DNA from 3 places in the Methylobacterium sp. CM6241 genome. Region 1 is predicted to be linked to each of the others. Evidence: predicted binding sites of a transcription regulator. Region 1 holds the regulator's gene; each other region holds the start of a gene.
What was found. The regulator HrcA, encoded in region 1, represses chaperone genes, less so after heat shock. The targets are predictions, from matches to a motif close to GTTAGCACTCNCNNNNNGNGAGTGCTAAC.

Region 1 (6,306 bases):
GTGAAGCTCTGGCGGTGGTGGATGATCCGGTCTCGCGTCGGGTGATCGGGCTGCTCACCGAGAGCCACACCCTCAAGCGCTACAGCGAGGAGCTCGACCGGCAGCGACGAGCGATCATGGGCGACGCTGCGTGAAAATGATCCAGTTCCTCGCTGCAAGTCTCGGCCATGCGGATGCGGAGGGCCAAATCATGCACATCGCCCGACTGGCTCGCACTGCATCAGGAATAGTCACCGACGACATCACCTGAACCCGAGCGCGGTTGCTGTGCGGCACTTATGAAGACGCACGCGGCGAGCTAACACCGCGTGCGTTTGACCTTTCGACAGAGCGGCAATTTAGGCGGGCAGCGCCCGGCGTGACTTGCGCATCAGCGCCTCTTCCACCGTGCCGTCACCGTCGAGATAACCGTGACGCTTGGGGTTCGGCATGATCAGCGAGCCGATGAAGGCGATGGCGAGCATCGCCGTGACGTACCAGAAGAAGCTGCTTTCCGAGCCGATCTGCTTCAAATACAGGGCTACCGCCTCCGCCGTGCCACCGAAGATCGAGTTCGCCACCGCGTAGGAGAGGCCGACCCCCAGCGCCCGGACCTGGGTCGGGAACAGCTCTGCTTTCACAATGCCGCTGATGCCCGTGTAGAAGCTGATCACCGTGAGGCCGATCATGATCAGGCCGAACGAGAGGTAGGGGTTCGTAGTGGAGCCGATCGCCGTCATTAGCGGCACCACCATCAGCGTGCCGAGCCCGCTATAGAGCAGCATGTTGGTCTTGCGGCCGATCCTATCCGAAAGCCAGCCGAAGAAGGGCTGGATCACCATGTAGACAAGGAGCGCCGCAGTGGAGATCTGCGATGCGGTGATCTTGTCGATATGCGCCGTGTTGAAGAGATATTTCGGCATATAGGTGGTGAAAGTATAGAAGCTCAAGGAGCCGCCGGCGGTGTAGGCGAGTACTACGCAGAACGCACGCCAATGTTTGAAAAGGGCCGAAAAGGTGCCGGATTCCTTCGAGGCCATGTCCTCTTTGGTCGCCGTCTCCGCGAGCGACGAACGTAGAAACAGCGCCACCACGGCCGCCATCGCACCGATGAAGAACGGGATGCGCCAGCCCCAGGCAGTGAGCTGCTGGGCGGTGAGGAAGCTCTGCAGAATGATCAGCACCAGCGAGGCCAGGAGCTGTCCGCCGATTAGGGTAACGTACTGGAACGAGGCGAAGAATCCACGCTGACCCTTCAGGGCGACCTCGCTCATGTAGGTGGCGCTGGTGCCGTACTCGCCGCCCACGGAAAGGCCCTGGATCATACGTGCGAGCAAGAGCAGGGCGGGAGCCCAGTGCCCCACGCTGGCATAGGTCGGTAGCACGGCGATCATGAGCGATCCGCCGCACATCATCAGCACCGAGATCATCATCGAGGTCTTACGGCCAAGGCGATCGGCGATACGGCCGAACAACCAACCACCGATGGGGCGCATGAAGAATCCGACCGCGAACACGGCGGCGGATTTCAGGAGCTGACTGGTATCGTCGCCTTCGGGAAAGAAGACCGGCGCAAAGTAGAGGGCAAAGAAGGCGTAGCAATAAAAGTCGAACCACTCGACGAGATTACCCGACGACGAGCCCACGATGGCGAATATCCGCCGACGGCGGTCTTCCGGATCGTCAGGCTTCGAAGGATCGATCGCGATAGCGTCGGACATGGGCACTCCCTACCATCCTTGTCGGGGCCCTACCTGGGCCTCTTGGTCGGCGACGTTAAGCGGCGATGGAGAATTCACAAGCGCCTCAACGCGGCTTTCCTACAGCAGGCTGCAAATGTCATCCATTCCCTCATCCCCATCGCCCTTCCCGCCATGGCAAAGGTACGTCATCGTCTTCTCCAAGTGGAAATACTTGGAAGTCCGTTACCGTGAAGCTTGGGCTTAGGTTGCCTGTTCAGTGTGATGACAACGTGGGAAGTAGTTTTAATTCACGGAACGGTTTTGGCAGTCTTTCCGTTTCGGCTTCGCGTCGGCGCCGCGTGGCGTCAGCAATCAACCAAGAGATGGACTGACTGACATGAGCAAGCTCTTGCGGAGTACGGTGACGGCTGCCGTTCTCGTCGTCGGTGCGGCGAGTGCTTTCGCCCAAGGTGGGCCTGGAGCAGGTGGCGGTGCGGGTGGCGGCGGCGCGGCAGGCGCCGGTGCGCCCGGCGGTGGCGCGGGTGGTGCCGGATCGGCTGGTGGCGCCGGCATGCGGGGCGCCGGTGGCGGCGGAGCCGAGCGTGGTGGAGCCGCAGGTGGTATGGAACGCGGTGGTGCCTCGGGGGATCGCGGCGGCCCTGCGGGTGAGCGCGGTGGCGCGGCTGGAATGGAGCGAGGCGGTGATGCTGGCGGCGAACGAAATGGCCGCATGGAGCAGGGCGAACGCCCGAGTGCTGGCAGCAGGAGCGATCCCGCAGCCCGGCCGGATCGAGACGGCAGGTCTGATCGAGACGGCAAGTCTGATCGAGACGGCAGGGCCGATCGTGATGAGCGGATGGACGGAAGCGGCAAGGCCGATCGCGGCCTGAAGGATGGCAAAGCGGATCGTGGCGAGAGGAGCGACAGCGACCGGGGTGATCGAGCCGGGCGTCGAGATCGTGCGGGCCGAGGCGATAGCGGCGCCGTGCGCGGGGCTTATGGCCGACTGGGTGCTCCGCAGCGTACAGAATTTCGCCAGAGCGTACTTCGTCGCGGGATCCCCCGTCTCGCTGCCGGTGCTTTCGCTCTGACGGTGGGGACTGCAATCGCCCGAAGCTACACTCTCTACGACCTGCCGCCTGACATCGTGCAGATCGTGCCCGAATACGAAGATTACAGATACGTACTTGTCGACGACGACATCGTCATCGTTGACCCGGACACCTATGAGATTGTGGACGTCATCCGCGGTTGATCTTCATCTGTGGTGCCCTCGAGGGGAACTTCTTCTGGCGATGCGCATACGCTGTCGAATTGTGAACCGTAGCGCTTGATGTTTTGCCGGATCGAAGTGGTGACGTGAGAAGAGACTCCAGGCTCCGGATAAGCTGTCATCAGCGATCCGGAGCCTGGATGTTTCAGGCAAGGAATTATGTTTGGTCCGCGTGTCAAACGACCTGCGAGGCTGGGCCTCTTCCTCTTACTAAACTCTGCAGTGCCGCATGAGTGCAACAGGCTAGGTTGAGAACGTTATTCTCAGGCTGCGCCTGACGCGGGCGCGTGGCAAGATCACAGCGAGGTGAAAGACTGAGACTTCTATGCGAGTGATCGCAGCGAGTTTCGCTTTCCGGCAGGAGGGCGGCTAAGTCAGAGCCTTTCAGCAGGCCGTTGGCTACTTATGTGCCGAACTTCGAATGAAGGTCTCCAGTGTCTCGACATTAATCCCTGAAGCAGGGGCGTCGTCGACCATTGGTTCAGTTTCCTTCAAGTCGTGGTAGAGCTTTCTGTAAGAAGCGAAGTCTTGTCCGGTGAGATGAACGCAATGACGCTCAGCGCCCGTTGCGGTCGAGCATCTTCGAGACTACCCGAGCAGTGTAATCTACCATCGGCACGATCCGCGCGTAGTTAAGTCTCGTCGGGCCGATGACACCAACGACGCCGACGATTTTCTGAGAACCGTCCCGGAAAGGTGCGGCGATCATCGACGAGCCGGAAAGCGAGAACAGTTTATTCTCCGAGCCGATGAAGATGCGCACTCCTTCTCCACCCTCGGCGCGGGAGAGCAGTTCGATCACATCCTTTTGCGTTTCAAGGTCGTTGAAGAGTAGGCGGATGCGTTCGAGATCCTCCACCGCGCGCAGGTCGTCGAGAAGGTTGGCTTGGCCGCGCACGATTAATTGACGTGCGTCGGACGGCCCGACGGTGGTGGCTAGGCCCGCGTCCACTAGGCGCTCGGTAATGACGTCTAGTTCGCGCTTCATCGCCTCGCGGCCGGCCTCGATCTCGGCGCGCAAGCCTCCCAGTGTGCGTCCATGAAGGCGGGCATTGAGGTAGTTGGAGGCTTCCTGCAGGGCGCTGGCCGGAAGGCCCGGGGGCAGATCCAGGAGGCGGTTCTCCACCGAACCGTCATCCGACACCAGTACGACGAGGGCGCGGGCCGGATCGAGCCGGACGAATTCGATGTGTTTCAGGTGCACGTTTGTCTTGGTGGTGAGCACGACGCCTGCTCCCCGGGAAATTCCGGACAGCAGCGTCGAGGCCTCGGCCAAGGCGCTTTCGAATGTGTGGCCAGATGCGGCGGCACGCATTTGGGCCTCGATCCGCTCCTGCTCCTCGCGCCCGACATCGCCGATCTCCAGCATGGCATCGACAAAGAAGCGCAGGCCCATTTCCGTCGGAAGTCGGCCGGCGGATGTGTGAGGCGCGAAGATCAGGCCAGAATGCTCCAGATCCGCCATGACATTGCGGATTGAGGCCGGCGACAGCGCCATGGGCAGGATGCGCGCGAGGTTGCGGGATCCTACAGGTTCGCCCGTCGTGAGGTAGCTCTCCACGATCTGTCGAAAGATCTCGCGTGTGCGCTCGTTTAGAGCGGCGAGGGGCTGGAGCTGCTGAGAAGAGAAGGGGCGGGGGCGATCGTTCAATGGGTTCTTCCTGAGCGGCGATTGTGTCCGGCTCTGCCCTCGCGCACAACCTCTAGGCCCGCGGCATCGACGTTGTTTTCCGGCAATCCGCTTCGTCCAAAAGGAATGCCCTTTGCGTCGCGGTGCGGCCGGCCGCGAAACTCCGCCATCTGTCGGATGGCGCCGTGGCGGAGGCATGCGGGTTCCGTCTTGGCTCGCATCGATACCCGTTTCCTCGCAGATGAGCGACGCCGTGCCCGACCTTGATACCGTCGTCAGAGAAATCGCCGAAGAGATGGCTGACCGGCCAGACCGAGGTGAGGTCGCCACCTACATCCCGGAACTCGCCCGTGTCGATCCGAAGGCCTTCGGAATTGTCGTCATCGATGCTGACGGGCATGTGGCGGCGGGAGGGGACAGCGACACTTCATTCTCGATCCAAAGCATCTCGAAGGTGTTCACGCTGACTCTGGCCCTCGGCATGGCGGGAGATCGGCTCTGGCGCCGAGTCGGTCGCGAGCCGTCCGGCAGTCCTTTCAACTCCATTGTCCAGCTCGAGCGTGAGCGCGGCATCCCCCGCAATCCATTCATCAATGCCGGTGCCATCGCGGTGACCGACACGATACTGTCGGGCCACCAGCCCCGGGAGGCACTCGGTGAAATCCTGCGCTTCATGCAGTTCCTCGCCCAGGACCCGACCATTACCATTGACGAGGCGGTGGCCGCGTCCGAGCTGCGCACGGGTTTCCGTAATATCGCGCTTGCCAACTACATGAAATCCTTCGGCAATATCGATAACCCGGTCGATTTCACCCTGGGTGTTTATTTCCATCATTGCGCCATCGGCATGTCGTGCCGGCAGCTAGCCACGGCGAGCCGCTTCCTCGCTCATTCCGGCCGCAACCCTCTCACCGGGCATTCCGTGGTCTCTCCGGAGCGCGCCAAGCGTATCAACGCAGTCATGCTGACTTGCGGTCACTACGACGGGTCCGGCGAATTCGCTTATCGTGTTGGCCTTCCCGGCAAAAGTGGCGTCGGCGGCGGAATTATCGCGGTGGCCCCCGAAAAAGCGTCGATCGCGGTATGGTCGCCGGGCCTCGACGCATCCGGTAATTCGCATCTCGGCCGGATCGCCCTCGAGATGCTCACTCGGCGCCTTGGCTGGTCGATCTTCGGCGCGTGAACTCAGTAGGGACGGTAATCCCCTACGCCCCATCGTGATGTAGGCGAAAAGAAGCGTGTTGCACCGAGGTAGCCAAGCGACTTGTTCATTGAGACCCGCTTGCCTTCCAAATGAGCAAAAAAGAATGCCTGCCACAGACCCTGCGACAGGCATCGATTATAATTGGCGCAAAAGCCTTAATTGTCTGCCTAATATTTAGGCGGCCGCTTTCGCCTCGTCGGCGGTTGAAACCGTCGCGATCGTCTTCAGGATCTGCGAGGCGATCTGGTAGGGGTCCCCCTGGCTGTTGGGACGGCGGTCTTCCAAGTAGCCCTTGTACTCATTGTTGACGAAGCTGTGGGGCACCCGGATCGAGGCACCACGATCGGCGACGCCATAGCTGAACTCGTTGATCGCAGCGGTCTCGTGCTTGCCGGTCAACCGCATGTGGTTGTCAGGCCCGTAGACCGCGATGTGGTCGTCCAGGTTTTCCTTGAACGCTGCCATGAGCGCTTCGAAATAGGCCTTGCCGCCCACCGTGCGCAGGTGCTCCGTAGAGAAGTTCGCGTGCATGCCGGAG
Region 2 (6,306 bases), 1.5 Mb from region 1:
TCGCCGCCGGACATCGGTTTCATCGGCTCCATAGGCTTCATCGGTTCCATGGGCTTCATCGGTTCCATCGTCATCCTCCATACAGGGTCGCGCGTCTGGCACGGCTACGCCTGAAAGCCGACATGGTTGCATCCCGGGGGAGCCGCCGACCCATCGATTGCACCACCTGCCGGTTTTTCGCTCCGTTCCGAGTCGGCACACCGGTTCGCTTCTCGCAGCATCCGTTTGCCCGCACTCGGTTGCACGCATTGAATTTCCCCATTGTAGGGATCATATCGCGCACCGTTCGATCCCCGGAGGCAAACCCTTGAGCGATACCCTGGAACGGCACGAATTCGGTGCCGAGGTCGGCCGGCTGTTGGACCTCGTGGTCCATGCCCTTTACTCCGACCGTGAAATCTTCCTACGGGAACTGGTGGCCAACGCCGCCGATGCCCTGGACCGGCGCCGTTTCGAGGCGCTGACGCAATCGGTCTCGGCGCCGCCTGCCGACGCAAAGGTCACGATCACCCCCGAGAAGACCGCGCGCACGCTGACGATCTCCGATCCCGGCATCGGCATGACCAAGGCGGAGCTGGCGCAGAATCTCGGCACCATCGCCCGTTCCGGCACCCGCGCCTTCAGCCAGTCGCTCGGAGACGCGAAGGCCGAGGACAAACCCAGCCTGATCGGCCAGTTCGGCGTCGGCTTCTACTCCGCCTTCATGGTGGCCGACCGCGTGACCGTGACCTCTCGGCGCGCCGGCTCCGACGAAGCCTGGACCTGGGCCTCGGAGGGCCAGGGCAGCTATACCCTGGAACAGGCGACACGCGACGAGCCCGGCACCGACATCGTCCTTCATCTTAAGGAGGATGCCGACGAGTATCTGGAGAGCTACCGGCTCGACCACGTCGTGCGCAAATGGGCCGACCACATCACCGTGCCGGTCGCCATCGTCGCCGAGGGCAAGACCGAGACCGCGAACCAGGGCACGGCCCTGTGGCGCAAGTCGAAATCTGAGGTCACCCCGGAGCAGTACACCGAGTTCTACCGCCATGTCGGCATGAACTTCGACGAGCCCTGGGCGACCCTGCATTGGCGGGCGGAAGGGGCCCTCGAATTCTCGGCGCTGCTGTTCATCCCCGGCATGAAGCCGTTCCAGGCGGTGGAGGGCGAGCGCGCGAGCAAGGTCCGGCTTCACGTCCGGCGCATGTTCATCACCGATGAGGCCGAGTTGCTGCCGACCTGGCTGCGCTTCGTACAGGGCGTGGTCGACACCGAGGACCTGCCCCTCAACGTCTCCCGCGAGATGCTGCAGGCGACACCGGTCCTCACCAAAATCCGTCGCGCCGTCACCGGTCGCGTCCTTTCCGAACTCGGCACCCGAGCCAAGGATGCGGAGGGCTACCAGTCCTTCTGGGAGAATTTCGGGCCCGTCCTGAAGGAGGGCATCTACGAGGATTACGAGCGCCGAGGCGAGATCGCTCCGCTCCTGCGCTTCCGCTCCTCGGCGGTGGAGGGCTGGACCTCGCTGCCCGATTACGTCTCGCGCATGAAGGACGGCCAGGAGGCGATCTATTACCTCGTGGCCGACGATGCCGACGCCCTGGCCTCCTCGCCGCAGCTCGAGGGGTTCCGTGCCCGGGGCGTCGAGGTTCTGCTGCTCTCCGACCATGTGGACGCGTTCTGGCCGGAGCAGCTCGGCCGGTTCGAGGAGAAGCCCCTGCGTTCGGTGACCCAGGGCGGCCTCGACCTCTCGAAGATCGCCGCCACCGAGGAAGCCGGCGAGGCGCCCGCCTCCGTCGATGCCCTCGTCGCCGCCCTCAAGACGGCGCTCGCAAAGGACGTCGCCGACGTGCGAACCACCGACCGGCTGGTGGAGAGCGCCGTGGTGCTCTCGGCCTCAGGTAGCGGACCCGACCTGCAGATGCAGCGTCTTCTGCGCCGGGCCGGGCGTGGAGCCGGCGGATTACCGATCCTCGAGATCAACCCGCGCCACCCGCTGATCGCCTCCCTCGGCGCCAAGGCGGAAGCCGGGGAGGATGTGGCGGAGGCCGCCGGCACCCTCGTCGATCTCGCCCGCATTCAGGACGGCGACACCCCGCGCGACCCCGTGGCCTTCGCCCGCAAGGTCGCCGCTGCCCTGGCCCCCGGCGCCTGAACGCACGACCGGAGGCGCCTGCCGGGAGCAGGCGCCTCCGTTGGCCAGCCATGAGTACCGATGCGGTTCTCGACTCGCGCTTCTCGTCTTGCGATCTCCGCCGCACTCGTGCTAACGAGCCTTCGTCTCATCGAGGCGCCCCGCGGAGAGGTGGCAGAGCGGTTGATTGTACCGCACTCGAAATGCGGCATGGGTGCAAGCCCATCGGGGGTTCGAATCCCCCCCTCTCCGCCATTTACCATTGCTAAGTCATTGTTTTTGCTCGGAAACCCAGCTTAGCTTTGGGTAGTCGCCCTCAATTTACCCCACATTTTGTATCGGCTTGTGTCGGCTAAATCTGGATCTTGCTGTACTTCGCCTCGCGCACGCGAGGCCGAGCGCTTGAGGCGCGTGGCAGCGTTATTGCGGGTAAGCCGTAGGGCCGCATGACCGCTCTGCCTTTGGGGGCATAAACCCTAACACATGCTGATTCCCTCGGCACCGAGGCTCAGCACGTCGAGTTGAGCCAACGCAACCGTGTCTTTCCACGAGCGGGACGCAGCCCCTAGATGCCATGCGACGGTGAGTCTGAAGGCAAGGACACGGTAGCGGTGATGCACCCCCTCGACAGCATTGCTTCTGTGCTGGAGAGCACAGGCGAATACCGCGTGCTTAGGAGGGTCGGACCGTTCGTCGATTGCACCGATCAGCCGACCGAGCCTACGTTCATTGGCCTGATCCTCGATACCGAAACAACCGGGGTCGATCACACGCACGACGAGGTGATCGAGCTTGGCATGATCAAGTTCGAGTACGGCGCGAGCGGCCGCATCTACCGGGTGCTCCAGGTCTTCAACCAACTGCAAGAGCCGCAGAAGCCGATTCCGCCAGAGATCACGCGACTGACCGGCATCACGGACGCTGACGTGGCCGGTCAACGGATTAATGACGCGGCGGTACAGGCGATGGCTGGCGATGCCGTCGTGGTGATCGCCCATAACGCAAGCTTCGACCGCCAGTTTTGTGAGAGCCGCTGGCCGATCTTCGTTGAGAAGAACTGGGCTTGCTCTTGCCATCAAGTGCCATGGCGTGACGAAGGCCACGAGGGCATGAAGCTCGGCTACCTGCTGACCGATTACGGTTTCTTCCATAAGGGCCACCGTGCCATCGACGATTGCCATGCCCTTCTTGCACTGCTGGCAGTCCCCCTGAAGACGTCCGGTCGGCTTGCGCTGGCGTACCTGCTCGAAACCGCGCGCAAGCCCAGTCTTCGCATTTGGGCCGCTGGCTCACCCATCGCAACAAAGGACGTCCTGAAAGCTCGTAGCTATCGCTGGAGCAGTCGGAGGCGGTGCTGGTATATCGACATCGAAGAAGAGCGGTCCGACATTGAGCGCTGCTTCCTAAGCCAGGAAATATTTCAGGGGGAAGTGATCGACCTCCCCACCGAACGCATCACGGCGCGTGATCGGTTCTCCATAAGGGTAAACCCCGAAGCATCGGACTAACTGCCTGAGCTAAGCCAACGCAAACTAGAGCTTCATCGCGTGGCTCGCAGTCAACGATACGTGGCGAAACCGTTGGCGTTTTCCATTTCGAAGCGTCGGTGCCGGCGACCTGAGCTATCGATTTGCCTATCCTCATCCACTACGGCGAAGCCCCGAGCTTTGTAGAACTGAACGGCAGAAACATTCTGCGCGAAGACGTGAAGCCAAAGGATCTGGTGACGATCTTGTGCCGCCTGCAGGAGGGCCGATGCCACACCCCGGCTGACATGTGGGAGGTCTACGTACAATGCTGAAATGTAATCTCCGTCATCCACGGTAATGAAGGCAATCACGGAACTATCCACCTCTGCAATCAGGGTTTCCGGGCGGCTCAGCAGAAGTGCGAGATGCTGGCGAGCCTTTATTTGCTCGCTGCTATCTAAGAATGAATGGGAAGTGTGGAAGGTCCGTTCGAAGACCGCGATTACAGTAGCCTGGTCATCTCCGCACCTGTAGGGTCGTATGTGCATTTATTTCGTGCCCCCTATTAATTGTACAATCCTATAGACTGAACCGATGAGAAATCTTCAGCTGTACTAGAAACGTTTCTGGTGCTGGCAACTTGAGCCTGTGGCCCGCTTCAAATTCGGTGCCGCCGGGAAGGTCTGCCGCCCGGACCCATCGTTCCCATGGCTGGCCTCGCAAGCACCTTGAGCCTTACACAGGCACATGCTTCACCAATGGAACGCATTTCAACGGCGTTGAGGTTTTGGGGGGATTCACGAGATGAAAGTCACGGTTGAGGTGGATTGTACTCCGGAAGAGGCGAGGCAGTTTATGGGGCTTCCAGACGTCAAGCCGATGCAGGCGGCCGTTATGGCTGAGATGGAAAAACGGGTTCTAGACGAAATGAACCGCTTTTCACCTGAGGCGCTCCTGAAAAGCTGGATGACGCTGATTCCTCAAAGCTCGGAGCAAATGCAGGCTGCCTTCACGAAGTTGTTTCCGCAAGGCTCAGCAGGCAGCAAGCCACGTGCAAAGTAGGAGCATCAACGCAGGGCTTTTCACAGTTCGCGTTTCCGCGGGACGCGAGAAGCTGCAAAGGGCTCGCTATCGACGATGGGTTCAAGGGGCGCTTGTGTCGTATTATGGCCTGCCTGATTTCTCACCCATCGCAGATTCCGTTCAATGTGATTGGGTGCGGGCAAACATACTTGAACGGGGCTCGTTAGCACTCTCGCTCATTAAGTGCTAAGCCTCGGCCGCGGGGCAAGCTGTGGAATCTCGGACAGCTGCCTCCCCTGCGATACCGCGCCCTACCGGCGACGGTTGATCGCTAGGAAACCGGATCCAAAACATGAAGTTTCGCCCCCTACACGACCGTGTCGTCGTCCGCCGCATCGAAGGCGAAGAGAAGACCAAGGGTGGCATCATCATCCCGGATACCGTCAAGGAGAAGCCGCAAGAGGGCGAGGTCATCGCGGTCGGCCCTGGCGCTCGGGACGAAGCCGGCCGGATCAACCCGCCTGATGTGAAGGCTGGTGACCGGGTGTTGTTCGGTAAGTGGTCTGGCACCGAGGTCAAGATCGACGGTCAGGACCTTCTGATCATGAAGGAATCCGACATCATGGGCGTCGTCGCCTAGGTCGGTTGCGTCGCTCGCAAACCCGATGACCTGCTCTTTCGAGGCGCCCGCTGTGGCGTGCCTCAGGGCCTTACATCACTGAAGAGATCACCCCCATGGCTGCCAAAGACGTTCGTTTCTCCGTCGATGCCCGCGAGAAAATGTTGCGCGGTGTCGAGCTTCTTGCCAGCGCCGTGAAGGTCACGCTGGGGCCCAAGGGTCGCAACGTCGTCATCGAGAAGAGCTACGGCGCGCCCCGCATCACCAAGGACGGCGTCACCGTCGCCAAGGAGATCGAACTCGCCGATAAGTTCGAGAATATGGGCGCCCAGATGGTGCGCGAAGTGGCCTCGAAGTCGAGCGACATCGCCGGTGACGGCACTACAACAGCAACCGTGCTAGCTGCCTCCATCGTCCGCGAGGGGGTGAAGTACGTGGCCGCCGGCATGAACCCAATGGACCTGAAGCGTGGCATCGACCTCGCTGTTGCGGCGGTCGTGAAGGACATCGGCGAGCGTGCCCGCAAGGTGGCCTCCTCCGAGGAGATCGCCCAGGTAGGCACGATCTCTGCCAATGGCGACAAGGAAATCGGCGAGATGATTGCCCACGCCATGGAGAAGGTTGGCAAGGAAGGCGTCATCACTGTCGAAGAGGCCAAGACTGCCGAAACCGAGCTCGACGTCGTCGAGGGCATGCAGTTCGACCGTGGGTATCTCTCGCCGTACTTCGTCACGAACCCCGAGAAGATGATGGCGGATCTCGAGGATCCCTACATCCTCATTCACGAGAAGAAGCTCGGTTCGCTTCAGGCCTTACTGCCCATCCTCGAAGCCGTGGTGCAGACGGGTAAGCCGCTGCTCATCATCGCCGAGGACATCGAGGGCGAGGCGCTTGCCACCCTCGTGGTGAACAAGCTGCGCGGCGGCCTCAAGGTCGCCGCTGTGAAGGCTCCGGGCTTTGGTGACCGTCGCAAGGCCATGCTCGAAGACATTGCCCTGCTGACCAAGGGCCAGATGATCGCCGAGGATCTCGGAATCAAACTCGAGAACGTCACCCTTCAGATGCTGGGCCACGCC
Region 3 (6,306 bases), 2.2 Mb from region 1:
GACCTGAGACCGGCACGGCACAGGCTGCCTTGAACGAGCCGGGTCCGTTCGAGAACACGGCGGCATCCTCACGCCTGCCCCGTGCCAATGCGCCCTGGTCGGATGTGGGGCTTGGCTCTGCTCACGCTGGAGCGCCTGCCCGGGACAGGCTCGCTGCATCCCCTGCCCAGCCGGGCATCCGGCCGGTCGCGCTCAAGCAGGATACGGAAGTGACGCCACGCGCCGATGCCCCCGCTGCCGCTTCTCCACCGATCGAGGCGGCGGCTTATGTCGGCGTGTGGGGGCCGAACGAGGTGGCATGCCGCCGCGGCGCGCGGCGCCGTGGATACATTCCGGCGCGGATCACCGAGAATGGCGCGCGGGCGGGAAACACCGTCTGTACCTTCCGCGACGGGCGGCGCATGGGCGCGAGTTGGAGCGTGGCGGCATCCTGCAGCGATGGCGGCCGGCGCTGGACATCCCAAGTGAAGCTGATCGTCGAAGGCGACCGTCTGACATGGTCGAGCGCCAAGGGCGACGCCTCTTACGTCCGGTGCAATCGCCGCGCCGGGTAAATACCGCCGATACTGAAGTCTCGCCGGCTCTCTGCCGTGACGGGCTGAAATATCGGGTGAAGGTTTCACGGATTCAATTCGGCCAAATCCGTACACGCGACGACATTTAACCGCCCAGCGCCCGGTCTTGTCCGATCATCCGTAACGAAAAGAGGGTCGTCTTGCGACGACCCTCTCCGCTCTCGCGGCGGTAACCGCGAGAGCATCCATTCCACGTGACGATAGGGACGACTTAGAAGTCCATGCCGCCCATGCCGCCGCCGCCCGGCATCTGGGGAGCGCCGCTGTCCTTCTTGGGAGCATCGGCGATCATGGCCTCGGTGGTGACGAGGAGGCCGGCGATCGAGGAGGCGTCCTGCAGAGCGGTGCGCACGACCTTGGCCGGGTCGACGATGCCGGCCTGGATCATGTCGACATACTCCTCGGTCTGGGCGTTGAAGCCGTAGGTGATCGAAGAGGTGTTGTCGGTGATCTTGCCGACCACGATCGAGCCTTCGACGCCCGAGTTGGCGGCGATCTGGCGGATCGGGGCCTCAAGGGCCTTCAGCACGATCTTGATGCCGGCCTGGACGTCCGGGTTGTCGCTCTGGAGAGCGCGGACGGCCTCACGGGCACGGAGGAGGGCGGTGCCGCCGCCGGGGACGATGCCTTCTTCCACCGCAGCGCGGGTGGCGTTGAGCGCGTCGTCGACGCGGTCCTTCTTTTCCTTGACCTCGACCTCGGTCGCGCCGCCGACGCGGATGACCGCGACGCCGCCGGCGAGCTTGGCCAGGCGCTCCTGGAGCTTCTCACGGTCGTAGTCCGAGGTGGTCTCCTCGATCTGCGCCTTGATCTGGCCTACGCGGGCTTCGATGTCCGCCTTCTCGCCGAGACCGTCGATGATCGTGGTGGTCTCCTTCTCGATGCGGATGCGCTTGGCGCGGCCGAGCATCGGGAGGGTGACGTTCTCGAGCTTAATGCCGAGGTCCTCGGCGATCATCTGACCCTGGGTCAGGATCGCGATGTCCTCGAGCATGGCCTTGCGGCGATCGCCGAAGCCCGGAGCCTTGACGGCAGCGACCTTGAGGCCACCGCGCAGCTTGTTCACGACGAGCGTGGCGAGAGCCTCACCCTCGATGTCTTCGGCGATGATGACGAGCGGCTTGCCGGTCTGCACCACGGCCTCGAGAACCGGCAGCATCGCCTGGAGCGACGAGAGCTTCTTCTCGTGGATGAGGATGTAGGGGTCCTCGAGCTCGGCGACCATCTTCTCCGCGTTCGTGATGAAGTACGGGGAGAGGTAGCCGCGGTCGAACTGCATGCCCTCGACGACGTCGAGCTCGGTCTCGGCGGTCTTGGCTTCCTCGACGGTGATGACACCCTCGTTGCCGACCTTCTGCATGGCGTGGGCGATCATCTCGCCGATTTCCTTGTCGCCATTGGCCGAGATGGTGCCGACCTGGGCGACTTCCTCGGACGAGGCGACCTTCTTGGCGCGGCTCGTGATGTCCTTCACGGCGGCGGTGGTGGCGAGGTCGATGCCGCGCTTCAGGTCCATCGGGTTCATGCCGGCGGCCACGTACTTGGCGCCTTCACGGACGATGGCCTGGGCCAGGACGGTGGCCGTGGTGGTGCCGTCGCCAGCGATGTCGTTGGTCTTCGAGGCCACTTCGCGCACCATCTGGGCGCCCATGTTCTCGAACTTGTCGGCGAGCTCGATCTCCTTGGCGACGGTGACGCCGTCCTTGGTGATGCGCGGAGCGCCGAAGGACTTCTCGATGACGACGTTACGGCCCTTGGGGCCGAGGGTCACCTTGACGGCATCCGCGAGGATGTCGACGCCGCGGAGCATCTTCTCGCGGGCATCTGAGCCGAAGCGTACTTCTTTCGCTGCCATGTATAGATCCTCATCAGGTTGAGAGCCTTGAGGCGCTCACCGAAGGGCGCGCTCGAAAGGCTCGAATGGAAGAAGGAAGAGGGCCGGGTCGCTTTAGGCGACGACGCCCATGATGTCGGATTCCTTCATGATCAGGAGGTCCTGACCGTCGATCTTGACTTCGGTGCCGGACCACTTGCCGAACAGGACGCGGTCACCGGCCTTGACGTCGAGCGGGTTCACGCGGCCCGCCTCGTCACGGGCGCCAGGGCCGACGGCGACGATCTCGCCCTCTTGCGGCTTCTCCTTGGCGGTATCGGGGATGATGATGCCCCCCTTGGTCTTCTCTTCGCCTTCGATACGGCGGACGACGACACGGTCGTGCAGCGGACGGAACTTCATGAGCTGCCCTCTTGCTTCAAATTCATGGATGGCGTTGATGCGGCCGAAGGGCTCGCCCAACCCAGGCTGTTAGCACTCCCGAGCGAAGAGTGCCAAAGCAAGGGCGGAGGTAGGCTCAAGCTCCTTGCGAGTCAAGACGCGGACGACGCGTCATGCCGCGTTTGCGCAGCATGTTCTGCTCTCCTGTCGCTGACAGACGGATGACAATCACCCCATGATCAGCCTTCAGGGACCGCAAGGCGCGGTCGAGCATTCCGGCGCAGCCAATGGCGGCGGCGTGCCGAGCCATGCGATCTGGATCGACCTCAACGATCCGAGCGCCGAAGAGGCCGAGCATATCGAGGCCGCCACCGGCCTGCGCGTCCCCTCACGAAAGGCTCTGAGCGAGGTCGAGAATTCGAGCCGCCTGCGCCGGCTCAAGAACGGTCTTTCGCTCTCCACACCGATGATCACCTTCGACAAGGTGGATTCGCAGCTGACCCCGCTCGGCTTCGTCCTGACCCGGGACCGGCTCATTACGGTCAGGTTCAACGAACTGCGCGCCTTCGAGGAGGTCAAGAAGCGCATCGGCGACGGTGACGGCGCTTGCCAGACCGGCACCGAGATCTTCCTCCTCTTGGTGGAGGAGCTGGTGGACAGCCTCGCCGACGCCCTGGAGGAGATGGGTGCCGATCTCGACGCGCTCTCGACCCGGATCTTCGACTTCGACGTGAGGGCAGGGGGCGTCGCCGGCGATTCCGGCAAGACCCCGCGCCGCCGCGACCTCGCGCTGCGCCGAATCCTCCGCAGCGTCGGTCGGCGGGGCAAGGCGCTCGGCAAGATCCGCTCGAGCCTGCTCGGCCTCGAGCGCATCCTCCCGTTCGTCGCCGGCGAGTGCGAACACCTGCTCGGCGCGACCGAGATGCCGCGCTTCGAGACCCTGCGCCGGGACATCGCCTCCCTCGACGAGTTCGAGATCCGCTTGTCGGAAAACGTCCAGTTCCTGCTCGACGCCACTCTCGGCCTCATCAACATCGAGCAGAACAACACGTTTCGCGTGCTCACCGTCGTCTCGGTAGTGGGCGTGCCGCCGACCCTGATCGCGTCGATGTACGGCATGAACTTCAAGCACATGCCGGAACTCGACTGGGCCTATGGCTATCCCTATGGTCTGTCGCTGATCGTCATCAGCGCGATCATCCCCATCGTCTTCTTCAAGCTGCGCGGCTGGTTCTGACGCGCGTTCGATCGAGCGTTTTCGGGGTTTAGGGAAATCTTTTCGGCCCAGCGCGCAAGGATTGGGAGCATCGCCGGCAATCCGGCGACCAGAGTCGACCGCATGGCCGTAATCGTCGCCTTCATCCTGAATGCCGGGCTCAATTTCGGCCTCGGCCTCCTTCTGGCCAAGCTCATGGGGCCGGCGGATTTCGGCCTGTTCGGCCTCGCCACCACGGGTGCCGTGGTGCTCAACACCCTGGTCTTCGAGTGGCTGCGGCTGTCGGCGACACGGTTCTATTCCAATCGCGTCCGGCGCGAGGAACCTTGGATCCGCCATGGGCTGGACCGGGCCTACGCCATCCTGGCCGTCCTCCTCCTGGTCGCATCGGCTCTCTGCGCCGTCGTCGGCGCGACTGTGGAAATGAACACGGAGGGCCGTTTCGCCATCGCGGCGGGGGCTGGCCTCGCCGCCTTCGGCATCGGCCTGTTCGATTATCACGCAGCCCTCACTCGCGCGCGATTCGACGGCGGCCTCTATCTCAAGCTCACCCTCATCAAGAACGGCCTGTCATTCCTGCTCATGGCGGGCGCAGCCTGGCTGTTTCCGCAGCCGCTCTGGGTGCTGGTCGCTTGCGGGCTCAGCCAGTTTCTACCCGTCGTGATACTGCGCAAGCCGCTGCTCGATCCGCCCGTGCCGATCGTCCGCGTTCGGATGGGGGAGACCTGGCGGCTGTTTCGCGCCTACGGGCTTCCGCTGATCGTGGCGAACGCGATCTACCAGATCACGCCGTTCCTCAACCGTAGCGCCATCGCCATGTCGTTCGGCCTGGCGGAGGCCGGTTATTTCACCCTGGCGGCGGATGTCGCCTCGCGCAGCCTCAGCATGATCGGCACGGCCCTGGACCTCATTCTGTTCCAGCTCGCCGTGCGGGTGGACGAGCACGAGGGCCATGTGGCGGCCGAGGCCCAGATCGGCCGAAATGCGGCCATCGTGGTGGCGCTCATGGTGCCTTGCGCCGGCGGACTCTGGGCTGTGCTTCCAGCACTCCAAGGGCTCGTCGTGCCGGAGGCTTATCGCGGCCCCTTCGCCCTCTATGCGCTGATCCTCATCCCCGGCCTGCTCTGCGGCACATTGCTCAATTTCGGGCTCAACCCGATCTTCCAGATCCGGCGCAAGACGGTGCCAGTCATCGCCGCCGCCCTTGTCGGCCTTGCCGTGAATGCCATCTGCCTGGTCGTCCTGCCCGCGCATTTCGGGGCGCCCGGCATCGCCATGGCGCAGAGCGCCGGCCTCGTCGCCTCGACGCTCTGGCTCGCAGTCCGGGCCCTCGCGGGTCCGGAGCGCCTGCGGATCGACTGGTGGGAGATCTTTGCCGCCTGTACCGCCACCCTGGCGATGATGGCCTGCCTGGCACCGTTCAGGCACATGGATCCGGCCATGGCACTCGCCATCTGCCTGCCTCTCGGTGTGCTGGTCTATGCCCTGCTCGTTGCGGTGTTTGACATCGCCGGATTACGCGGCCTCGTGACAACCTATCTGCGGCAGCGCGCCGTCACCCCGGCGGCGTGAGACAGAACGCACCGCTTGAAAGCGGGGCGTCCCTTCCCGCATATGGTCGTCTGAAGATGCCGTCGAGCATCGTAGCGGGCAGGAAACGATGCGGTCATACGAGCCTCAGGACGAAGGCGAGGCACAAGCCATCGTCGCCGCCGCCGCCGGCCGGTCAGAGCCGATGCGGCTCGTCGGCGGGGGAACCAAGGCCGCGATCGGCCGCCCCGCCCAGGACGAAGCCACCCTCTCTTCCCTTCGTCTGACTGGGATCACCCTCTACGAGCCGGCCGAGATGGTGGTCGCCGCCCGGGCCGGAACTCCCCTCGCGCAGGTCCAGGCCTTGCTGGCGGAACGCGGCCAGATGCTGCCCTTCGAGCCGATGGACCATCGCATCCTGATGGGCTCGGCCGGGGAGCCGACCTTCGGTGCCGTGGCAGCGACCAACAATGCGGGACCACGCCGGATCAATGCGGGGGCGGCCCGCGACAGCCTCATCGGCGTCCGTTTCGTCAACGGGCGCGGGGAGGCCATCAAGTCCGGCGGCCGGGTGATGAAGAACGTCACCGGCCTCGACCTCGTCAAGCTCATGGCGGGCTCGTGGGGCACCCTCGGCCTGCTCACCGAAGTGACATTCAAGGTGCTTCCCGTCCAGGAACGGGTGACGACCTTGGCCTTCTCCGGCCTCGATGATGCGACGGCGGTGGCCGCTCTCAGTGCCGCCCTCGGATCACCGTTCGAACTCACGG

Region 2: the regulator HrcA is predicted to act here: its motif matches at 4,834-4,862, upstream of groES (co-chaperone GroES).
Region 3: the regulator HrcA is predicted to act here: its motif matches at 2,880-2,908, upstream of groES (co-chaperone GroES).

The regions. Positions count from the first base shown of each region.
Region 1 covers NZ_CM139246.1:1,906,409-1,912,714, forward strand. Annotated here, with positions in the region: gene ACYQR9_RS08820 (chloride channel protein) at 1-134, shown strand, start outside; gene ACYQR9_RS08825 (MFS family transporter) at 339-1,700, opposite strand; gene ACYQR9_RS08830 (hypothetical protein) at 2,117-2,551, shown strand; gene ACYQR9_RS08835 (DUF1236 domain-containing protein) at 2,518-2,916, shown strand; gene hrcA (heat-inducible transcriptional repressor HrcA) at 3,491-4,585, opposite strand; gene ACYQR9_RS08845 (glutaminase) at 4,818-5,747, shown strand; gene ACYQR9_RS08850 (glutamine synthetase beta-grasp domain-containing protein) at 5,943-6,306, opposite strand, start outside.
Region 2 covers NZ_CM139246.1:414,756-421,061, reverse strand. Annotated here, with positions in the region: gene ACYQR9_RS02000 (hypothetical protein) at 1-68, opposite strand, end outside; gene htpG (molecular chaperone HtpG) at 308-2,140, shown strand; tRNA gene ACYQR9_RS01990 (tRNA-Ser) at 2,285-2,374, shown strand; gene ACYQR9_RS01985 (3'-5' exonuclease) at 2,734-3,627, shown strand; gene ACYQR9_RS01980 (GNAT family N-acetyltransferase) at 3,678-4,136, opposite strand; gene ACYQR9_RS01975 (DUF6489 family protein) at 4,393-4,650, shown strand; gene groES (co-chaperone GroES) at 4,964-5,251, shown strand; gene groL (chaperonin GroEL) at 5,347-6,306, shown strand, end outside.
Region 3 covers NZ_CM139246.1:4,828,704-4,835,009, reverse strand. Annotated here, with positions in the region: gene ACYQR9_RS22760 (hypothetical protein) at 1-554, shown strand, start outside; gene groL (chaperonin GroEL) at 787-2,430, opposite strand; gene groES (co-chaperone GroES) at 2,524-2,811, opposite strand; gene ACYQR9_RS22745 (magnesium transporter CorA family protein) at 3,026-4,027, shown strand; gene ACYQR9_RS22740 (lipopolysaccharide biosynthesis protein) at 4,130-5,578, shown strand; gene ACYQR9_RS22735 (FAD-binding protein) at 5,667-6,306, shown strand, end outside.